Regions from separate parts of the Cronobacter sp. 153480017-3 genome, predicted to be linked through region 1. Evidence: predicted binding sites of a transcription regulator. Region 1 holds the regulator's gene; the other holds the start of a gene.
What was found. The regulator LexA, encoded in region 1, represses DNA repair genes until DNA is damaged. The targets are predictions, from matches to a motif close to TNCTGTATGTACATACAGNA.
Positions count from the first base shown of each region.

Region 2: the regulator LexA is predicted to act here: its motif matches at 6,076-6,095, upstream of dinB (DNA polymerase IV).

Region 1 covers NZ_JBSEYN010000003.1:556,811-567,350, forward strand. Annotated here, with positions in the region: gene ACUW6V_RS10460 (NADPH:quinone reductase) at 1-184, shown strand, start outside; gene pspG (envelope stress response protein PspG) at 365-625, opposite strand; gene dusA (tRNA dihydrouridine(20/20a) synthase DusA) at 756-1,751, opposite strand; gene ACUW6V_RS10475 (conjugal transfer protein TraF) at 1,842-3,122, opposite strand; gene ACUW6V_RS10480 (cupin domain-containing protein) at 3,271-3,777, opposite strand; gene zur (zinc uptake transcriptional repressor Zur) at 3,887-4,402, shown strand; gene ACUW6V_RS10490 (CsbD family protein) at 4,482-4,691, opposite strand; gene dinF (MATE family efflux transporter DinF) at 4,899-6,206, opposite strand; gene lexA (transcriptional repressor LexA) at 6,332-6,940, opposite strand; gene ACUW6V_RS10505 (diacylglycerol kinase) at 7,049-7,417, opposite strand; gene plsB (glycerol-3-phosphate 1-O-acyltransferase PlsB) at 7,550-9,976, shown strand; gene ubiA (4-hydroxybenzoate octaprenyltransferase) at 10,380-10,540, opposite strand, start outside.
Region 2 covers NZ_JBSEYN010000007.1:9,858-20,397, reverse strand. Annotated here, with positions in the region: gene ompC (porin OmpC) at 1-618, shown strand, start outside; gene crl (sigma factor-binding protein Crl) at 740-1,129, opposite strand; gene frsA (esterase FrsA) at 1,187-2,434, opposite strand; gene gpt (xanthine phosphoribosyltransferase) at 2,542-3,000, opposite strand; gene pepD (cytosol nonspecific dipeptidase) at 3,261-4,718, shown strand; gene dinB (DNA polymerase IV) at 5,008-6,063, opposite strand; gene dpaA (peptidoglycan meso-diaminopimelic acid protein amidase) at 6,319-7,056, shown strand; gene ACUW6V_RS15590 (class II glutamine amidotransferase) at 7,027-7,794, opposite strand; gene lpcA (D-sedoheptulose 7-phosphate isomerase) at 7,883-8,464, opposite strand; gene fadE (acyl-CoA dehydrogenase FadE) at 8,693-10,540, shown strand, end outside.

The sequences.
Region 1 (10,540 bases):
TGGCTATCTGACCAATCGCGCCGAGCTGGAAGAAGCCAGTAACGAGCTCTTTTCGCTTATCGCCAGCGGGGTGATTAAAGTGGAGGTGGCGCAGAGCCAGAAGTTTGCGCTCAAAGACGCCGCGCGCGCCCATAAGACGCTGGAAAGCCGCAGTACGCAAGGCTCCAGCCTGTTGATTCCCTGAAAGAATTAGGGCTTCCCGCAGGAAGCCCTTTCTTTTTATTGTTTGCGCTATATGTAGGGTACAGCGCTGATGAATTCGGTAACACGGCTGACATAGTGCCAGACAGGCCCGTTAAAAAACATGGCTTAGCGCGCAAAGTAACATGGAAAGTTGCGAGGTTGTGATCAACCCCGCAACTTATTAGTAACGCCAGCGATTCGCCCGGCTGTAACGTGAGGTGCGACGATACTCGGGCACTTTCGGGGCCTTCACGGTGCGGATCACCCACACCACCGCCACTGCCAGCAGCAGCCACGGCAACACTTTAATCATCAGCGCGAACACGCCACCGAAAAACATCACCAGCGTTGCCACCATCAGCGCGGCGATAATCCCGATAAGCGACACGCCGGTCGCCAGCAGCATCAGAAAGAAAGCCACCACAAACAGCAGTTCAAACATTCTCGTTCTCCTTAAAAACGTTATGCCCTGCTATTACAAGTTTCGTGCCAGATTTAACTTACTGAATTCAAAAGAAACGCCCCGGCATGTCATCCGGGGCGTTAGTGAAATTGACGATATTCTGGTGAACTTAACGTTTATCAGCCACCAGCTTTAACGCCTGCTCCAGCACGTTAATATCCGCGCCAGGCTTATGGGCGTTTTCGCTGAGATAGCGACGCCACTGCCGCGCGCCGGGAATGCCCTGGAACAGGCCGAGCATATGGCGGGTGACGTGACCCAGATATGTGCCTTTCGCCAGCTCACGCTCAATATACGGATACATGGCGCGCACTACCGCCACCGGATCGGCATCCGGCACATTAAGCCCGAAGATTTCGCGATCGACCGACGCCAGTATGCCAGGATTCTGGTACGCCTCGCGGCCCACCATTACGCCATCCATATGTTCAAGGTGCGTTTTCACGTCATCCAGCGTTTTGATGCCGCCGTTAATCGACATCGTAAGCTTCGGGAAATCGCGCTTGAGCTGATAAACGCGCGGGTAATCCAGCGGCGGGATTTCGCGGTTCTCTTTTGGGCTCAGGCCGGAGAGCCACGCCTTGCGCGCATGAATAATAAAGGTGTCGCAGCCGCCCTGCTCCGCCACGGTGCCGACGAAATCGCAGAGGAATTCGTAGCTGTCCTGGTCGTCGATGCCGATACGGGTTTTCACCGTCACCGGAATGGAGACCACGTCGCGCATCGCCTTAATGCAATCGGCGACGAGTTGCGCCTCGCCCATCAGGCAGGCGCCGAAGCGGCCATTCTGGACACGGTCGGACGGGCAGCCGACATTAAGGTTTATCTCGTCATAGCCGCGCGTCTCGGCAAGCTTCGCGCAGTGCGCCAGCGCCGCCGGATCGCTCCCGCCGAGCTGTAACGCCACCGGATGTTCCTCTTCGCTATAGGCGAGGTAATCCCCTTTGCCATGAATGATCGCGCCGGTCGTCACCATTTCGGTATAGAGCAGCACCTGCGATGAGAGTTGGCGCAGGAAATAGCGGCAATGGCGATCGGTCCAGTCGAGCATCGGCGCGATGGAAAAACGATGGGCGGGAAAAGCGTTACGGGATGTGGACGTCATAATAGCTAAGCGAGTCGAAGTTCGGGCTGAAAAAGGGGCGCTACTATAGCACAAACTTCAGGCAGGGGCGCATTGCGCCCCTGCACATGGTCAGAAGGTCAGGCTCAACTGCGCGCCTGCGCCCCAGGTTTCGTCTTCACCAACGATACCGGTCAGATCGAGATGCACGCGGTTAAACGGCGCGAAACCGACGCCCGCAGTAAACACGTTGCTCTCGTTATCTTTCACGTCCGCGCGATAACCGGCGCGCACCGCCAGCCAGCTAAGCGGACGCACCTCGGCACCCACGCCGACGAACTGCGAGTTTTCTTCGCTCTTAAATCCTTTGGTTTCCGTCAGATCGCCATCGGCGCTCAGGGTCACCAGATCGTTATGCCAGGCCACGCCCGCCGTCACCAGCGGCGAGATCTGATAGGTATCTTTATACCCGTTAACCTCTTTGGTATCGATATCACGCGACATCAGGTTCTGCCCGCTCACGCCCACGGTCCAGTTCGGGCCAAAATCCGCTGCCACACCCGCATCAACGTTGAAGCCAGTGTCGTCGTTGCGATAGCGCGAGCTGTTCCAGTCGCTGCTGTCGTAGTTATAAATCGAAGCCGTGTAGTTATAGAGCCAGGTTTTCTGCAGCTTCGGCGTAACGCCGACGGAAACCGGCACGTCGCCCACCTGGAACCGATGCGCGAACGCCACGCCGTAATCAGAAACGATCGCCGCGCGGCCAAACGCGGTAGACGTCAGGCGATCGGTGATAGCGTCAGAGCCGTTAATCGCGGCGTTGATGATCTGTGTGCCTGCGTAAATATCATCGTTCTGGATGCGGCGCAGATAGTCGATGTCGCTTTGATCCACACGGGTGCTGACACGCGCATGCGCATAGGCTTTCGCCACAAACGCCACCGCCAGCACGTCGTTTGGAATACTGACCGCGATGCCGCCTGCCGCACGTGCGCTTGCCGTTTTACCGCGCAGGTATTCCAGCTCGTCGCCCAGTTCACGCGCCGCGCCCTGGAACTGGCGCAGCGTGCCAATCGGGTTCGCCGCGATATCGCCCGGCGTCAGGCTGTTGACCACATCGCGATAATAATCGACGCGGTCGCTGATATGATCTATCTCATCTTCGAGATTGTCTTTATCGGTAATTTGCGCCTGTAATGCCGGCAAAATTACCGTAATGTCATCTTCTGGCTGTGAACGTGCCAGTAATGCCGGGTTAATTAACGCGCCGCTGCCGTAATCGGCTGACGCCACGCCGGTGCCGCCCATCGCATCGTTACGCGCCTGCGCCCAGGTATTGGCTGCACTCGCCTGATTGACCATCACCAGAGAAAGGGCGACGGCTGCCACTGAAGGTTTGATTATATTTTTCACTGTTTACCCTGCTTATTAGCAACGTCAAGGACATCCTCTGTCAGTTCATGACAGAGACGATTTCTGTTGTGAAGAACGCACTACGCCAGAGGTTGAGGCTAAAAGCTCAACGGCACTATCGGGCTCGTTTCGTGATCGCCCTCATTATTTATAGATTAGGGTTCTTAATTCGTGTAGGTAAGCCGTCGTGCGGGCCAAAAAATTGTGGCGGGTGGTCTATCCAGCGATCCGGACGGGTGGCGGCGTAAGGGCCGTTAAGCGGATAGTAAATCCGGTTTTCCGGTTTGTTCGCCTCGCCCACCACCAGTAGCCGGACGTCGCTGTCAGTATTATTAATGAACGTGTGGCAAAGCCCGGTGCCTGCCGGGAAGCCGACGCTGTCGCCCGGTTTTAACGGCCACAGCTCGCCGTTGAGCCAGACATCCGGAAACCCTTCGAGCACATAAACAAACTCTTCTTCGCTGCTTTCCGCATGCGGATAAGACGTACGACGCCCCGGCGGCAGGCGCTCATGATGAATGCCGAGCCGCGTGAGCCCGGTACGCTTCGCCAGCGGCGCGCCGATGGACATCAGTTCGTCGCTGTCCGGGTAACAGGCGTCATCGTTGCCTTCGACTTCCTGCCAGTGACAAATACATTCAGGGCGCGTATGCATATAAACCTCCGGTTAATGTTCACTGAAAGGTATAACACAGGCGGGATGTCGGTGTTTCAGCCAGTTCATGATAAAGTGATGACATCAACACGATTCATAGAGGATGCCGATGGATACGACGATTTCGCAGGAAGTTCTGGCGCAGGCTGAAAAGCTCTGCCAGCAACGTAATGTGCGCCTGACTCCGCAGCGCCTCGAAGTGCTGCGCCTGATGACTATCCAGCCGGGCGCGATCAGCGCTTATGATCTGCTCGATTTATTACGCGAAAGCGAACCGCAGGCGAAACCGCCCACCGTTTACCGCGCGCTTGATTTTCTGCTGGAGCAGGGGTTCGTGCATAAGGTGGAGTCCACCAACAGCTATGTGCTGTGCCACTTATTTGATAACCCGGCGCATACTTCCGCGATGTTTATTTGCGACAGATGCGGCGTGGTAAAAGAAGAGGCAGCGGAAGGGGTGGAAGATATTATGCATGCGCTGGCAGCCAGAATGGGCTTTGCGTTACGCCATAACGTGATTGAAGCGCATGGGCTGTGTGCGGCGTGTGCAGAAGTTGAGGCGTGTCGCCATCAGGGACAGTGTGGTCACGACCACAGCATTACGGTGAAAAAGAAAGGACGTTGAATCAGGTTGGGTGGTACATCCTTGTACCGGTGGGCAGGGCAGCCTCAGAGGGAAAATACCGTTTGAGGTGGTGGCCCGATTACCAGCGGTAATCGTGGCGGCTTTCCCAGTCAGTCACTTCCTTGTCGGCTTCATCTTTCGCGTAACCGTAACGTTCCTGGATTTTACCTACCAGTTGGTCACGTTTCCCTTCGATGATGGTCATATCATCGTCGGTTAATTTACCCCATTGCTCTTTCACTTTACCTTTAAACTGTTTCCAGTTACCGCCAGCTTCATCTCTGTTCATAGACGTCTCCTTAACATTCGGTAGTGAATCAGTCTCACAGGTTTTCCTGTGGGGGTTCAGCCCGAGTCATCTTCATCATTTGCTGAACGTACTACTCATTTTAGACGTCAATTTTAACCCTGGCGGGATATTCAGAATCTTTAACCATAACGAAGCGCTGACACCGACAAATTTTCTTTTACTGGTGAGGCGCTTTATCAGGGATATTCAGTGCAAAAGACGGCCCCGGCGCCATAAATAGCCGAGCGACAACCCACGCAGCGCCAGGAAAACGGTGAGCGCCAGCCACAGGCCGTGGTTGCCAAGCTCTGGCAAGGTGAGCAGCGTCAGGCCAAAACCGAGCGCCGCGACGGCCATGCTGTTACGCATCTCCGCCCCGCGCGTCGCGCCGATAAACATACCATCCAGCAGATAACACCAGACGCCGACCACCGGCAGGATCACCTGCCAGAAGAGATAGGGCTGCGCCAGCGCCTGAAGCGAAGGTAATGACGTGAGCAGTGACACAATGTACTGCCCCGCCACGGCATACAGCAACGCGAACGCCAGCGCCACCATCCCTGCTTGTCGGCATGCCGCGCGCCAGACGCTGCTCAGCTGCGATTTATCCTGCGCGCCGAAGGCCTGCCCGGCATGGGCTTCAACGGCGTAGGCGAAGCCATCAAGCGCATAGGCGGTGAAGGTCAGAAGGGTCATCAGAATGGCGTTCACCGCGACGATATCGCTGCCGAGCCGTGCGCCAAACACCGTGATGGAACCGAAGCAGAGTTGCAAAAGCAGCGAGCGCAGCATGATGTCGCGGTTAAGCGCAAGCAGTCGGCCAACGCCGCCGCGCCACGCGGTTTTCAGCATCGCAAGGGTAATACCGCGCAGGCGCAGCACGCGGGCCGCCATCACAAGACCGATGCCAAGCGTCGCGTACTCTGCCAGCGCCGTCGCCAGCGCCGCGCCCTGGACGTTAAGGCCAAGCCCCATCACGAACCACAGATCGAGCACGATATTAAGCAGATTGCCGACCACCAGCAGGATCACCGGCGCGCGGGCGTACTGCACCCCTAACAGCCAGCCAAGCAACACCAGATTAGCGAGCGAGGCGGGCGCACTGAGCCAGCGGATTTCGAGAAACCGTCGGGCCTGCGTCAGCACCGCGTCGCTGCCGCCGGTAACATGCAGCGCCAGATGTATCAGCGGCTCACGTAGCGCGATAATCAGCATACCGGCGATAAGCGCCAGCGCCATGGGCTGCACCAGGGCGCGGGCCAGCGCTATCGGATCGCGCGCGCCAAACGCCTGCGCGGTCAGGCCGGTGGTGCTCATCCGTAAAAAAAGCAGCAGCATAAACAGGAAGCTTGTGGCCGTAGCGCCCACCGCGACGCCGCCCAGATAGACGGGGCTGTCGAGATGACCAATAACCGCGGTATCCACCAGGCCTAAGAGCGGCACGGTGATATTTGAGAAAATCATTGGCAGCGCGAGGCGCCAGAGAGCTTTATCGGTAGAAGTGAGAAAGGGCATATGGCGTTCCGATGCCGTTACGCGAAGATGAAAAAATATGCAGTCTTTAGCCGACGGGAGAGGTCATTACCGTAACCGGGGCGGGCCAGTTACGGTAATGCGGCGTCAGTGAGCCAGGAAAGGGCTCAGAGCCATTCGCCGTTGCGGATAACGCCGACCGCCAGACCTTCGATAGAGAAGTTATGCTCGCGCAGATCCACCACAATCGGTTTAAACTCGCTGTTTTCCGGCAGAAGCTCAACGGTATTACCCTGTTTTTTCAGGCGTTTTACCGTTACTTCATCATCAATGCGCGCGACGACGACCTGCCCGTTGCGCACATCCTGCGTTTTATGAACCGCCAGCAGATCGCCGTCCATAATCCCAATATCTTTCATCGACATCCCGCTTACGCGCAGCAGAAAATCGGCGTTTGGCTTAAACAGGCCAGGATCAACCTGATAATGCCCTTCGATATGTTGCTGAGCCAGCAGCGGTTCACCCGCCGCCACACGCCCTATCAGCGGCAGCCCGTTTTCTTCTTCCTGCAACAGACGGATACCGCGCGACGCGCCGGAGACAATCTCAATCACCCCTTTACGCGCCAGCGCTTTAAGGTGCTCTTCCGCCGCGTTCGGCGAACGGAAACCCAGACGTTGCGCGATTTCCGCACGCGTAGGCGGCATGCCGGTCTGGCTGATGTGATCCCGAATGAGATCAAACACCTCTTGTTGCCTGGTAGTTAATGCTTTCATTCCGCCCCCTGGGTGCATATACAGTGATGCTGTGAGTATATACAGCTAAAGGTGATTTTAAAACCATAACCGGTTAAAAAAGCGCTTCTTTCGCGATTTCTGGAAAACTTATCGCAAATGCTGCCAGAGCAGCGTGACCCACACGACGAGCGCGAGGATAATCGACAGCAGAACGGCGGCGGAGCCCATATCTTTGGCGCGCCCTGAAAGCTCATGAAATTCAGGGCCGATGCGATCCACCACCGCTTCGATGGCGCTGTTGAGAATTTCGACAATCATTACCAGCGTAACGGAGCCAATCAGCAGCACGCGGGTGATCGGATCGACATCCAGCCAGCAGGCGATAAGAATAGCCGCTATCACGGCGACCCCTTCCTGGCGGAACGCCGCTTCATTTTTCCAGGCGGCGCGTAATCCCTTCCAGGAATAGCCGGCAGCGTTAATAATTCGGGTTAACCCCGTGGTGTTATTGGCCATGACAAGAAACCTTTTTTAAATTCAGGCGTCAATGCTAATGCGCTTCGATAAAGAAGCACCACAGAAATTCTACGGAGTTTCTGATATTCTTGCGCCGCAATTGCATTATTAACCAGAGGCTTTACATCGTTTATGTCCGGTTGGCCACGAATTTACTACAAATTACTTAATTTACCATTAAGCGTGCTGGTAAAAAGCAAGTCCATCCCGGCGGCGCCTTGCCCCGAACTTGGGCTCGATACGTCACGCCCTATCATGTATGTGTTGCCATATAACTCGAAGGCGGATCTCCTGACGCTACGCGCGCAGTGCCTGGAGCACGATCTGCCCGATCCGCTGGATCCGCTGGTCATCGACGGCACCGAACTGCCGCGCTATGTGTTTATCCATGGCGGCCCCCGCGTGTTCACTTACTACACGCCGAAAGAAGAATCGATCAAACTCTTCCACAACTATCTCGATCTGCATCGCAGCAACCCGGATCTCGATGTCCAGATGGTACCGGTGTCAGTTATGTTTGGCCGCTCGCCAGGCCGCGAAAAAGGCGAGGAAAACCCGCCGCTGCGCATGCTGAACGGCATTCAGAAATTCTTCGCGGTCTCGTGGCTTGGCCGCGACAGCTTTGTGCGCTTCTCACCGCCCGTATCGCTGCGCCGTATGGCGACCGAGCACGGCACCGACAAGCGTATCGCCCAGAAACTGGCCCGCGTGGCGCGCATGCACTTCGCCCGCCAGCGCCTCGCCGCCGTCGGCCCGCGCCTGCCTGCGCGCCAGGATCTCTTTAATAAACTACTCTCGTCAAAAGCGATTGCCCGCGCCGTCGAAGACGAGGCGCGCACTAAAAAAATCTCGCACGAGAAAGCCCAGCAGAATGCTGTCGCGTTGATGGAAGAGATCGCCGCCGACTTCTCCTACGAGGCGATTCGTATTACCGATCGCGTGCTTGGTTTCACCTGGAACCGCCTCTACCAGGGCATTAACGTGCATAACGCCGAGCGTGTGCGCCAGCTTGCGCACGACGGCCACGAAATTGTCTATGTGCCCTGCCACCGCAGCCATATGGACTATCTGCTGCTCTCGTATGTGCTCTATCATCAGGGGCTTGTGCCACCGCATATCGCCGCGGGCATCAACCTGAACTTCTGGCCCGCCGGGCCGATTTTCCGCCGCCTGGGCGCGTTCTTTATCCGCCGCACCTTTAAGGGTAATAAGCTTTATTCGACGGTGTTCCGCGAATATCTCGGCGAACTTTTCAGCCGTGGCTATTCGGTGGAATATTTCGTGGAAGGCGGGCGTTCACGTACCGGTCGTCTGCTTGACCCGAAAACCGGCACGCTCTCCATGACCATTCAGGCCATGCTGCGCGGCGGCACCCGCCCGATTACGCTGGTGCCGATTTACATTGGCTATGAGCATGTGATGGAAGTGGGCACGTATGCCAAAGAGCTGCGCGGTGCCACCAAAGAGAAAGAGAGCCTGCTGCAGATGCTGCGCGGCTTAAGCAAGCTGCGTAACCTCGGTCAGGGTTATGTGAACTTCGGCGAGCCGCTGCCGCTCATCACCTTCCTGAACCAGCACGTGCCGGAATGGCGTGATGCTATCGATCCTATCGAAGCAGTACGCCCGGCGTGGCTGACGCCAACGGTGAATGAGATTGCCGCTCAGCTGATGGTGCGTATCAACAACGCAGGCGCGGCCAACGCCATGAACCTGTGTTGCACCGCGCTGCTGGCCTCGCGCCAGCGTTCGTTAACGCGCGAGCAGCTTACCGAGCAGCTCGATTGCTACCTGAGTCTCCTGCGTAATGTGCCTTACGCCGCAGATGCCACGGTGCCGGATGCCACGGCAACGCAGCTCATCGAACACGCGTTGCAGATGAATAAGTTTGAAGTCGAGAAGGACACCATCGGCGACATCATCGTGCTGCCGCGTGAACAAGCGGTGCTGATGACTTACTACCGCAATAACATCATGCATATGCTGGTGCTGCCGTCGCTTATCGCCGCTATCGTCACCCAGCATCGTCGCATCAGCCGCGAGGCGGTGCAGCAACAGGTGGAACTGTTATTCCCGATGCTGAAGACGGAGCTGTTCCTGCGCTGGGAAAAAGAAGAGGTGTCGGCGGTCGTCGATGCGCTGGTTAACGAGCTGGCGCAGCAGGGGCTTATTCTTGCTGACGACGAATGGCTTCAGGTGAACCCGGCGCGCTCCCGCACGCTGCAGCTGCTCGCCGCTGGCGTGCGCGAAACGCTGCAACGCTACGCGATTACCTTCTGGCTGCTGAGCGCGAATCCGTCCATCAACCGCGGTACGCTTGAGAAAGAGAGCCGCACGGTGGCGCAGCGTCTTTCCGTACTGCACGGCATTAACGCGCCGGAGTTCTTCGATAAAGCCGTGTTCTCAACGCTGGTGCTGACGCTGCGTGATGAAGGCTATATCAGCGATACGGGTGATGCCGAACCGGCGGAAACCATGAAGGTTTACCAGATGCTGGCAGAGCTGATGACCTCCGATGTGAGGCTGACTATCGAGAGCGCGGCGGCACAAGCGGGCGCGTGATTGAGTCTGGCGACAGACAGTAACAAGGCGGGGAAACCCGCCTTTTTTATTGGCGAAAAACAGGGGTAATGGCTGATAACTATTTGGGTGGTGGGTGCGCTTCGCTTACCCGCCCTACAAAATTAACCCCGGCAGGCATGCCTTTAACACGGCGGGTGCGCTGCGCTTATCCACCCTGCCCAATTAACCCCGGCGGGCATCCCTTTAACACGGCGGGTGCGCTGCGCTTACCCACCCTACAACATTAGCCCGGCAGGCGCGCATTTAACGCGATGGGTGCGCTGTGCTTACCCACTCTACTCATAACCTTGATCGCCGAAAAAATGTAGGGCGGGTAAGCGCAGCGCACCCGCGATCACCGCACGGCCGCCAGCCATAAAAAAAGCGGGTTTCCCCGCTTTTATCAGAACTTCAGATAACTTAGCGCCAGGCCGATAAACACCAGCAATCCCACGTAGTTATTATTCAAAAACGCGCGGAAACAGGCGTCGCGATCGCGCCCGGCGATGATTTTTTGCTGCCAGATAAACAGCACACCCGCGCCTGCGAGACCGGCATAGTAAA
Region 2 (10,540 bases), on a different contig from region 1:
GGCGTGGCCACCTACCGCAACACCGATTTCTTCGGTCTGGTGGATGGTCTGAAATTCGGCCTGCAATACCAGGGCAAGAACGAGAACGACAGCCGTGCCGCCAGCAAAGCCAACGGCGACGGCTACGGTGCCTCTGTTAACTACGCGCTGGGCGACAGCGGCGTGAGCATCGGCGGCGCTTACACCAAATCAAACCGTACGCTGGCGCAGCGTAATTCCACGCTCGGTAAAGGCGATAACGCGGAAGCCTGGGCGACCGGCCTGAAGTATGACGCCAACAATATCTACCTGGCGGCGACCTATGCGGAAACCCGCAACATGACCCCGATCACCGGCGGTTTTGCCAATAAAAACCAGGGCTTCGAAGTGGTTGCGCAGTATCAGTTCGACTTCGGCCTGCGTCCGTCCATCGGTTACGTGCAGTCTAAAGCCAAAGATGTTGAAAACGGCATTGGCGACGTTGATCTGGTGAAATATTACGACGTGGCGGCCACGTATTACTTCAACAAAAACATGTCCGCTTTCGTGGATTATAAAATTAACCAGCTGGACGACGACAACAAGCTTAAGATCAACAACGATGACGTTGTTGCGCTGGGCCTCGTTTACCAGTTCTGATTAATATTCCCCACGCCCACGCCGTGGGCGTTTATCACATCGTGTGGCTACGATAAAAAAATAACCCCGCGTCGGCGGGGTTATTTTTTATGCGTTATTTAAGTATTAACTGAAATGCGGCTCAGGCAGAAAGCTTAAGATCTTCTGTTACCGGCTCCAGTTTTAAATCCATCGAGGCGAGCAGCGCGCGCAGTCTTTCGTGAAAACCGCGCAGCGTTTGCGAAAGCTTTTCTTTGACCTCGTCGTCTTTGATAGGCACCGCCGTCCAGTCGCCCTCTTTATCAAACAGGCCGAACTGCCAGGTATAGGTAAAGCGGTCTTCGTGCGCTTCCAGCTCCATCCACCAGCCCCAGAACTCACGCTTCTCCGGCGCAGGTTTGACGTTGACGCAAACAGCCAGGCAATCAAAGAAGAAGCGGTTGCCTTCGCACTGCTCTTCCCGAATATACGGGCCAAGGGCAGTGAATTTCTTAATCATCCTGCTTTTCGGGTGTCCACTCGGTAACGTCATTGCGATCTCCTTTTGTGAAGCCATTGTTTTACCAAACCAATGGAAATTAGCCAATGATTAACGCAATTTATGGTTTACCCACCCGGAAATCTGATGCAGCGCCTTATCAAAGTTGCTGTACACCGGCGAAGTGGGGATCTCCAGCAGCTTACCGTCCACAGATGACGAGGCGATTAAACGCGACTCCTCCTCCGGGCTGAAAATGTCGTTTTTCCAGTAGCCTGCGAGCATCGGTGTCGGGCAGCGGCGGCCGAGCAGCCCCTGGGTTTTCAGCGAATAGCGGTTGAGCTCGACACGCAGCGCGTTGTCCGAGGCGTCATACATGCCAAGACGGCTCGCCAGCACATCCATATACATCTCCGGCACCTGATCCTGGCGCGCCGGATCGCTGAAGAGCTGATGCACCATCGGGCCGAGACAGGCCACGGCTTTAAGGCGCGGCGCTTCAAGATACGCGAGGCGCACCGCCACGTTCGCCCCGAAGCGAAACCCAAACGCCGCCACGCGGGTGTGATCGACCCACGGCAGGTTTGGCAGAGCCTGAAGCACATGCTGATGCAGCAGGCTGGAATCCTGCGTCAGCGTCCATTTGGACGACGCGCCGACCGAGGGCATATCAATGGTGAGCATCGCGATGCCGAGCGGCGCGAAGTAGCGCTCGAAAAGCGTAAAGTAGTCGCTTTGCAGCGCGTCCAGGCCGCCACAAATCAGAACGGTCGGGAACGGCCCCTGCCCGCCTTTGGGAAGATGCAGAAAGCCAGTAATGGTCGCGCCGCCGGGGATCGGGAACGAGAGCTCGCGCAGTTCGCCGGAAAGCCGCGTGGCGGCCTCTTCATATGCGCGGTTCGCCAGCACCTGCGCCTGTTCGGCGAGCGTATCGCCTTTCAGGTGCGGATAGGCGGCAATACTGTAGAGCGTGGAAGCCATCAGCCAAGCCTTGCCGATGGCCGCTTCGTCGGTCTCCTGCCCGGCGCGCTGCTGCCACGCCATCGCCTGCTTCGACCACTCATAAATCCAGTTGCCGCCGCGATAGCCGATGACGGTGTCGTAATGCGCGGGATCGGTGCGTTCGGCGTCGCTCAGCACGATGCGCGACTGCACTTCAAGGATTTCCCGCGGATCGACGCCGCGCCAGACCCACATCAGGCGGTTAATCATGCGATACCACTGCGGCACCGTTTTACCGTCCAGCGTGGACTGGATCACCGGAGGCGGCGCGTGCTGAATACGACGTACCAGCGTCGAGGTTTCCGGGTATTTAAACCGCGGCTTAAACAGGGTTTCGCTCAGATTGGCCTGCGACATGCTTTCTGCCTCCGTAAAAACAGCACAAAACATGATTGTACTCGCAGGCGGCGGATAAAAACAAAAACGCCCGGCAGTGCCGGGCGTAAAGATGCGTAAGGACGGGATTAACGGCCGGACAGCGGCGGCACAAAAACGACGCCCATATCCCACGGCTGCTCGATCCAGGTGTCCTGCGGGATGTCGATCACGTAGTCATCCACCAGCGGCTGGCCTGCCGGTTTAGCGAAAATCGTCACGAAGCGGGCTTTCGGGTACATCTCACGGATAGCCACTGCGGTGCCACCGGTATCCACCAGGTCGTCCACCACGATAAAGCCTTCACCATCGCCTTCTGCGCGCTTGATAACTTTCAGTTCGCGCTGGTTGTCATGGTCGTAGCTGGAGATACAGACGGTATCGACGTGACGGATACCCAGTTCGCGCGCCAGCAGCGCGCCCGGCACCAGACCGCCGCGGCTGACGGCGATAATGCCTTTCCACTGCTCGGCAGGCAGCAGACGGCTCGCCAGCTTGCGCGCGTGGATCTGTAACATATCCCAGGTGACAACGTATTTTTCGCTCATGTGAAGTGTCCCGGCCAGTTTAAAAAACGGCTTAAAAAGTGTTCAGGGGGAAAATAGGTTGCGCGAGATTATAGAGATCTGAGCCGCTAAAAACCAGTGCCACGCGGCATGGGCCGTGGTTTTTGCTCGCTTTGGTCTGCACAGCATAAAAGAAAGTGGTATTCTCGGGCTATTGCCCAGGCCCGTCTTGCGGCACATCACAACGATAACCCAGAGGCCCGCACGCCGCGCTGCACCGGGCCCAGTCAAGGAGACTTAACGTGTCTGAACTGTCTCAACTCTCCCCTCAACCGCTGTGGGATATTTTCGCGAAAATCTGCTCCATTCCGCATCCGTCCTACCATGAAGAACAACTCGCCGAACACATCATGGGCTGGGCGAAGGAAAAAGGCCTGTTTGCCGAGCGCGATCAGGTGGGCAACATTTTAATTCGCAAACCGGCGACCGCCGGCATGGAAAACCGTAAACCGGTCGTGCTGCAGGCGCACCTCGATATGGTGCCGCAGAAGAATAACGACACCGTTCATGATTTCACAAAAGATCCCATCCAGCCGTATATCGATGGCGAATGGGTGAAAGCGCGCGGCACCACGCTTGGCGCGGATAACGGCATCGGTATGGCGTCCGCGCTCGCGGTACTGGCGGACGACAGCGTCGTACACGGCCCGCTGGAAGTGCTGCTGACCATGACCGAAGAAGCCGGCATGGACGGCGCGTTTGGTTTGCAGGCAGGCTGGCTGCAGGCCGATATCCTCATTAATACCGATTCCGAAGAAGAAGGCGAAATCTATATGGGTTGCGCCGGTGGTATCGATTTTATCTCCACGCTGCCGCTCTCCCGCGAAGCTATCCCGGCCGGTTTTGAGACGTTCAAACTGACGCTCAAAGGGCTGAAAGGCGGTCACTCCGGCGGCGATATTCATCTGGGCCTCGGCAACGCCAACAAACTGCTGGCGCGTTTCCTGTGCGGTCATGCGCAGGAGCTGGATCTGCGCCTGGTGGATTTCAACGGCGGTACGCTGCGTAACGCCATCCCGCGCGAAGCGTTCGCGACCGTCGCGGTGCCTGCCGCTAATGCAGGCGAGCTGAAAACGCTGGCGAATACCTATCTCGATATCCTGAAAAACGAGCTCTCCGTTAAAGAGAAGAACATCACCGTTGTGCTGGAAGCGGCCTCGACCGATAAAGCCGCGCTGACCGCGCAGAGCCGCGATGCGTTTATCGCGCTGCTGAACGCGACGCCGAACGGGGTGATTCGCAATTCTGACGTGGCGAAAGGCGTGGTAGAAACCTCCCTGAACGTGGGCGTGGTGACCATGACCGACGAGCAGGCGGAAATCATCTGCCTGATCCGCTCGCTTATCGACAGCGGTAAAGATTACGTGGTGAGCATGCTGGAATCGCTCGGCGCGCTGGCAGGCGCGAAAACCGTGGCCAAGGGCAGCTACCCTGGCTGGCAGCCGGACGCCAGCTCGCCGGTGATGGCGCTGGTGCGTGAAACCTATCAGCGTCTGTTTAACAAGACGCCGAATATCCAGGTGATCCACGCGGGTCTGGAGTGCGGGCTGTTCAAGAAACCGTACCCGCAGATGGATATGGTCTCCATCGGGCCGACCATTACCGGGCCGCATTCGCCGGATGAGCAGGTGCATATTGAAAGCGTGGGCCACTACTGGACGCTGCTGACCGAGCTGCTGAAAGCGATCCCGGCGAAATAAGCGTTTGATGTAAAAGAAAGGCGGCCCTGGGGCCGCCTTTTTTGTTTTGGCAGGGCGGGTTTAAAAGGCGGGTGCGCTACGCTTACCCGCCCTACGCTTCCCGACGGCTATCATCATGTAGGGTGGGTAAGCGGAGCGCACCCACCAGACCTAATGACAAGAATCGACAACTTCAGCTTGTAGGGTGGGTAAGCGGAGCGCACCCGTCAGTCCCGACGACAAAAAGCTGCAACGTCAGCCATGTAGGGTGGGTAAGCGGAGCGCACCCACCGGGCCCGAGGAAAAGCCCCTACAACCCCAGCACCAGCTGCCGCTCGATTTGCGGGTCAAGCAGCGTCACGTGCAGCCCCACCAGCCGCACGCCGCGCCCGCTGCGGCGCTCTTCCCAGGTTTTACGCGCCGTGGCGAGCAAATCCTCTTTATTGAGCTTCGGCCAGACATGCTCCTGCGTGGTGAGCTGAAAATCGTTAAATTTGAGCTTCACGCCCTGGCGGGCGATGCGTAGATCCGGCTGAACGGCGGCGAGGCGGCGCTCAAGCTCCGGGTAGAGCCGCTCCACAATCGCCTCACACTCCGTCCATTCGTGGATATCCTCTGCCAGCGTGCGCTCGACGCCGACCGATTTACGCTGCCTGTCGCTGCTGATTTCACGGTCGTCTATCCCCTGGCTGCGCTCCCACAGCACGCGCCCGAACTTGCCAAAGCGTTTGAGCAGCGCGGCGAGATCGCTCTTTTGCACATCCTCGCAGGTACGAAGGCCGAGGCTCTCAAGCTTCGCCGCCGTCACCTTGCCAACGCCCGGGATCTTGCCAAGCGGCAGCGTGCGCAAAAACGCCGGCACCTCTTCAGGCGTTATCACATACTGCCCGTTGGGCTTGTTGAGATCGGAGGCTATTTTGGCGAGGAATTTGATCGGCGCGATACCCGCCGACGCGGTGAGCTGGAGTTCGTCGAAAATCGTCTGGCGGATCTCTTTGGCCATCAGCGTCGCCGAGCCGTAACAGTGCGGGCTGTGGGTGACATCCAGATAAGCTTCGTCGAGCGAAAGCGGCTCAATCAGCGAGGTATAGCGCGAGAATATTTCCCGGATATGGGCAGACGCTTCTTTATAGGCGTCAAAACGCCCCGGCAACAGCGTGAGATGCGGGCAGAGCTTGAGCGCCATCGCGGTGGGCATGGCGCTGCGCACGCCATATTTACGCGCCGGATAGTTGGCGGTGCTGATAACGCCGCGCCGTTCGCGGCTGCCGCCAATGGCGAGCGGAATATCGCGCAGGGCTGGATTATCGCGCATCTCTACCGCCGCGAAAAAGCAGTCCATATCGACATGAATGATTTTGCGCATCGCCACGCCCCGCACTGTATGTCCATACAGTCTGGCAAAAAATGGGGGCGGCGGCAACCTTCCTTATTCCGCCATAATTGCGTAAATTCTCTGGGGCGTAAGGAAGTTAAGCAAAACTTAATTGTAAACGCTGCAGGCAGCGCTTGCGAAAAATAACAGCGATGCTAATGTGAGCGCTCCTGAACCAGAATAGTCTTATTTTGGGTCCCTTCGCCTTTCGGCATCGGTCTTAGCTTTATCAAGGAAACAAGCAGTATGCGTAAAATCGCATTGTTAATCGCAATGCTTCTGGTGTCGTGCTTTTCATGGGCCAGTACAGTCAGTAGCGACAGCGTTACCCCAATAAAAAAAGAATTAAAACAGCAGTTAATGGGTTCCCCGGTTTATATCCAGATCTTTAAGGAAGAGCGCACGCTTGAGCTGTACGTCAAGATGGGCGAGCAGTATCAGTTACTGGATAGCTACCGCATCTGCAACTATTCCGGCGGTCTTGGGCCGAAACGCCGCCAGGGCGATTTCAAAAGCCCGGAAGGCTTCTATAGCGTGCAGCGCAGCCAGCTCAAACCCGACAGCCGTTTTTATAAAGCGATCAATATCGGTTTTCCGAACGCGTTTGACCGCGCTAACGGGTATGAAGGGAAATATCTGATGATCCACGGCGCGTGCGTGTCTGTGGGCTGCTACGCGATGACCGATAAAAATATCGATGAGATTTTCCAGTTCGTCACCGGCGCGCTGGTGTTTGGTCAGCCGAACGTGCAGGTCAGCATCTATCCGTTCCGCATGACCGACGCCAATATGGAGCGCCACAAGTATTCGTACTACATCGGCTTCTGGAAACAGCTTAAGCCAGGCTACGACTACTTTATGGCGACCCGTCAGCCGCCGGTGGTCTCTGTGGTGAACGGCAGTTACGTGGTCAGCAAACCGCTCAGCAGCAGCGTGGTGCACCCGCAGCTGGCGTCAAACTACACGCTCCCCGAGACAAAATAACGCCCACTCGCCTGGCATGATTTTGTGCCAGGTTTCATTGCCCGTCAGCGGCTGAGTGGCAATCACCGTGACCACATCATTAGGTGTGGTCTCTTCCTGAAAATCAATTTCCACATCCTGATCGAGCAGTTTGGCGACGCCAAACGGCGCGCGACGCGTTATCCAGAAAAGGTTGGTGGAGCAGAACGCCATCACATAGCGCCCGTCTGACAACAGCATATTGAAAACGCCCTTCTCCCGCAGTTCACCCGCCAGTTCCGCGATATAGCGAAAGACCGCCGTCATGTTGCCTGGCGTGCGCGGGTAGCGCGTGGTGAGTTTGTGCAGCAGCCAGCAGAACGCTTTTTCGCTGTCGGTTTCGCCAATCGGGCGAAACGGGCCGGTATCGAGCGAGCGGTAGCCGGTCAGCTGGCCATTATGGGCATAAGTCCAGTTGCGGCCCCACAGCTCACGGGTAAACGGATGGGTGTTTTCGAGCGCGACTTCGCCGCGGTTCGCCTGGCGGATATGCGCCACCACGGAACACGATTTAATGGGGTAGTCCTGCACCAGTTTCGCGATGGGCGAGTTATAGCTCGGTTGTGGATCTTTAAACGTGCGACAGCCTTTGCCTTCATAGAAGGTGATGCCCCAGCCGTCTTTATGCGGCCCGGTTCCCCCGCCCCGCTGCACGAGGCCGGTAAAGCTAAAGCAGATATCCGTCGGCACATTGGCGCTCATCCCGAGCAGTTCGCACATAAATCACCTCATCACACGCCGCCCTCCTTTCGGAAGGCGTCACTGGGGCATGCCGGACGTGCGTCGCGCGCCCGGCGACAGCGCCTTATCAGGCTTTGACCATCTCTTTTTCGATAAGCTGGATCAGGATGTGGATCACTTTGATGTGAATTTCCTGAATACGATCAGCATAGCCGAAATGCGGTACGCGAATTTCCACATCCGCCGTTCCCGCCATTTTGCCGCCGTCTTTACCGGTCAGCGTGATGACTTTCATGCCTTTGGCGCGCGCGGCGTCGATCGCTTTGATCACGTTGCCGGAGTTGCCGGAGGTAGAAATGCCGAGCAGAACATCGCCTTCGCGCCCCACCGCTTCGACATAGCGGGAGAAGATGTGGTCGTAACCGAAGTCGTTGCCGACGCAGGAGATGTGGCTGACGTCGGAAATCGCGATCGCCGGGTAGCCCGGACGGTTTTCACGGTAGCGCCCGGTCAGCTCTTCGGCGAAGTGCATCGCGTCGCAGTGCGAGCCGCCGTTACCGCAGGAGAGCACTTTACCGCCCGCTTTAAAGCTGTCTGCCAGCAACACCGCCGCACGCTGGATAGCGTGAATATTGGCTTCATCTTTCAGAAAGTTAGCCAGCGTTTCGGCCGCTTCGTTCAGCTCGTTACGAATCAGATCCTGGTACATGAGGGATATCCTTCAGCATTAAAAAGTAACCGGATGCAGTGTACCGGATAGCGCCGGGAGCGAGAAGCGCTACACCGCGCCGGGCATACAGGTTTTGCGTTTACGTGCGGCAACAATGTGAGCCAGGTTGTAATTATTTTGTGAACGCATTGCTAAAAAAAGCAACATCCTCTACAACCATATCATCACAAGTGGTCAGACCTCCTACAAGCAAGGGAGCTTTTCTTTATGATGATCTTGAGTATCGTTGCCACCCTCGTTCTTATCGGTGCGCTGTTTTACCATCGCGTCAGCCTGCCGCTCAGCAGCCTGATTTTGCTCGCCTGGACCGCCGCGCTCGGCGCCGCTGGCCTCTGGTCGCTGTGGCTGCTGGTGCCGCTGGCGATCATTCTGGTGCCTCTCAACGTTACGCCGATGCGTAAATCGCTGATCTCCGCCCCGGTGTTCCGCGGCTTTCGTAAAGTGATGCCGCCGATGTCGCGCACGGAGAAAGAAGCGATCGACGCCGGGACGACCTGGTGGGAAGGCGATCTGTTCCGCGGCAACCCGGACTGGCAGAAGCTTCATAACTACCCGCAGCCGAAGCTGACCGCCGAAGAGCAGGCGTTTCTCGACGGCCCGGTGGAAGAAGCGTGCCGCATGGCGAACGACTTCCAGATAACCCACGAAATGGCGGATCTACCGCCGGAGCTGTGGGCATTTCTGAAAGAGCATCGCTTCTTCGCGATGATCATCAAAAAAGAGTACGGCGGTCTGGAGTTCTCGGCTTACGCGCAGTCCCGCGTGCTGCAAAAACTCGCTGGCGTCTCCGGCATTCTCGCCATCACCGTTGGCGTGCCGAACTCCCTCGGCCCCGGCGAATTGCTGCAACACTACGGCACCGACGCGCAGAAAAACCACTACCTGCCGCGCCTGGCGCGTGGCCAGGAAATCCCCTGCTTTGCGCTCACCAGCCCGGAAGCGGGCTCTGACGCCGGTGCTATCCCGGATACCGGCGTGGTCTGCATGGGCGAGTGGCAGGGCGAGCAGGTGCTCGGCATGCGCCTCACCTGGAACAAGCGCTACATTACGCTCGCGCCTATCGCCACCGTACTGGGCCTCGCGTTCAAACTCTCTGACCCGGATCGCCTGCTGGGCGGCGAGCAGGAACTCGGCATTACCTGCGCGCTGATCCCGACAAACACGCCGGGTGTGGAAATCGGCCGTCGCCACTTCCCGCTCAACGTGCCGTTCCAGAACGGGCCGACGCGCGGCAAAGATATCTTCGTCCCTATCGATTACATTATCGGCGGGCCGAAAATGGCCGGTCAGGGCTGGCGTATGCTGGTGGAATGCCTGTCGGTGGGCCGCGGCATTACGCTGCCGTCTAACTCGACCGGTAGCCTGAAGTCGATTGCGCTCGCCACCGGTGCCTACGCCCATATTCGCCGTCAGTTCAAAGTCTCTATCGGTAAGATGGAAGGGATTGAAGAGCCGCTGGCGCGTATCGCCGGTAACGCCTACGTGATGGACGCCGCGGCGTCGCTGATTACTTACGGCATTATGCTTGGCGAAAAACCGGCGGTCCTGTCGGCGATTGTGAAATATCACTGCACCCACCGCGGTCAGCAGTCCATTATTGACGCGATGGATATCGCAGGCGGTAAAGGCATTATGCTTGGCGAGGGCAACTTCCTGGCCCGCGCTTATCAGGGCGCGCCTATCGCGATTACGGTGGAAGGCGCGAATATCCTGACCCGCACCATGATGATCTTCGGCCAGGGCGCGATCCGCTGCCATCCGTATGTACTGGAAGAGATGGCGGCGGCGCAGAATAACGACGTGAACGCCTTCGATAAACTGCTGTTCCGCCATATCGGCCACGTGGGCAGCAACCTGGTGCGCAGCTTCTGGCTTGGCCTGACCAACGGCCTGACCAGCCGCAGCCCGACCCGAGACGCCACGCGCCGCTACTATCAGCATATCAACCGCCTGAGCGCCAGCCTGGCCCTGCTCTCCGACGTGTCGATGGCGGTACTGGGTGGCAGCCTGAAGCGTCGCGAGCGTATCTCGGCGCGCCTGGGCGATGTGTTGAGC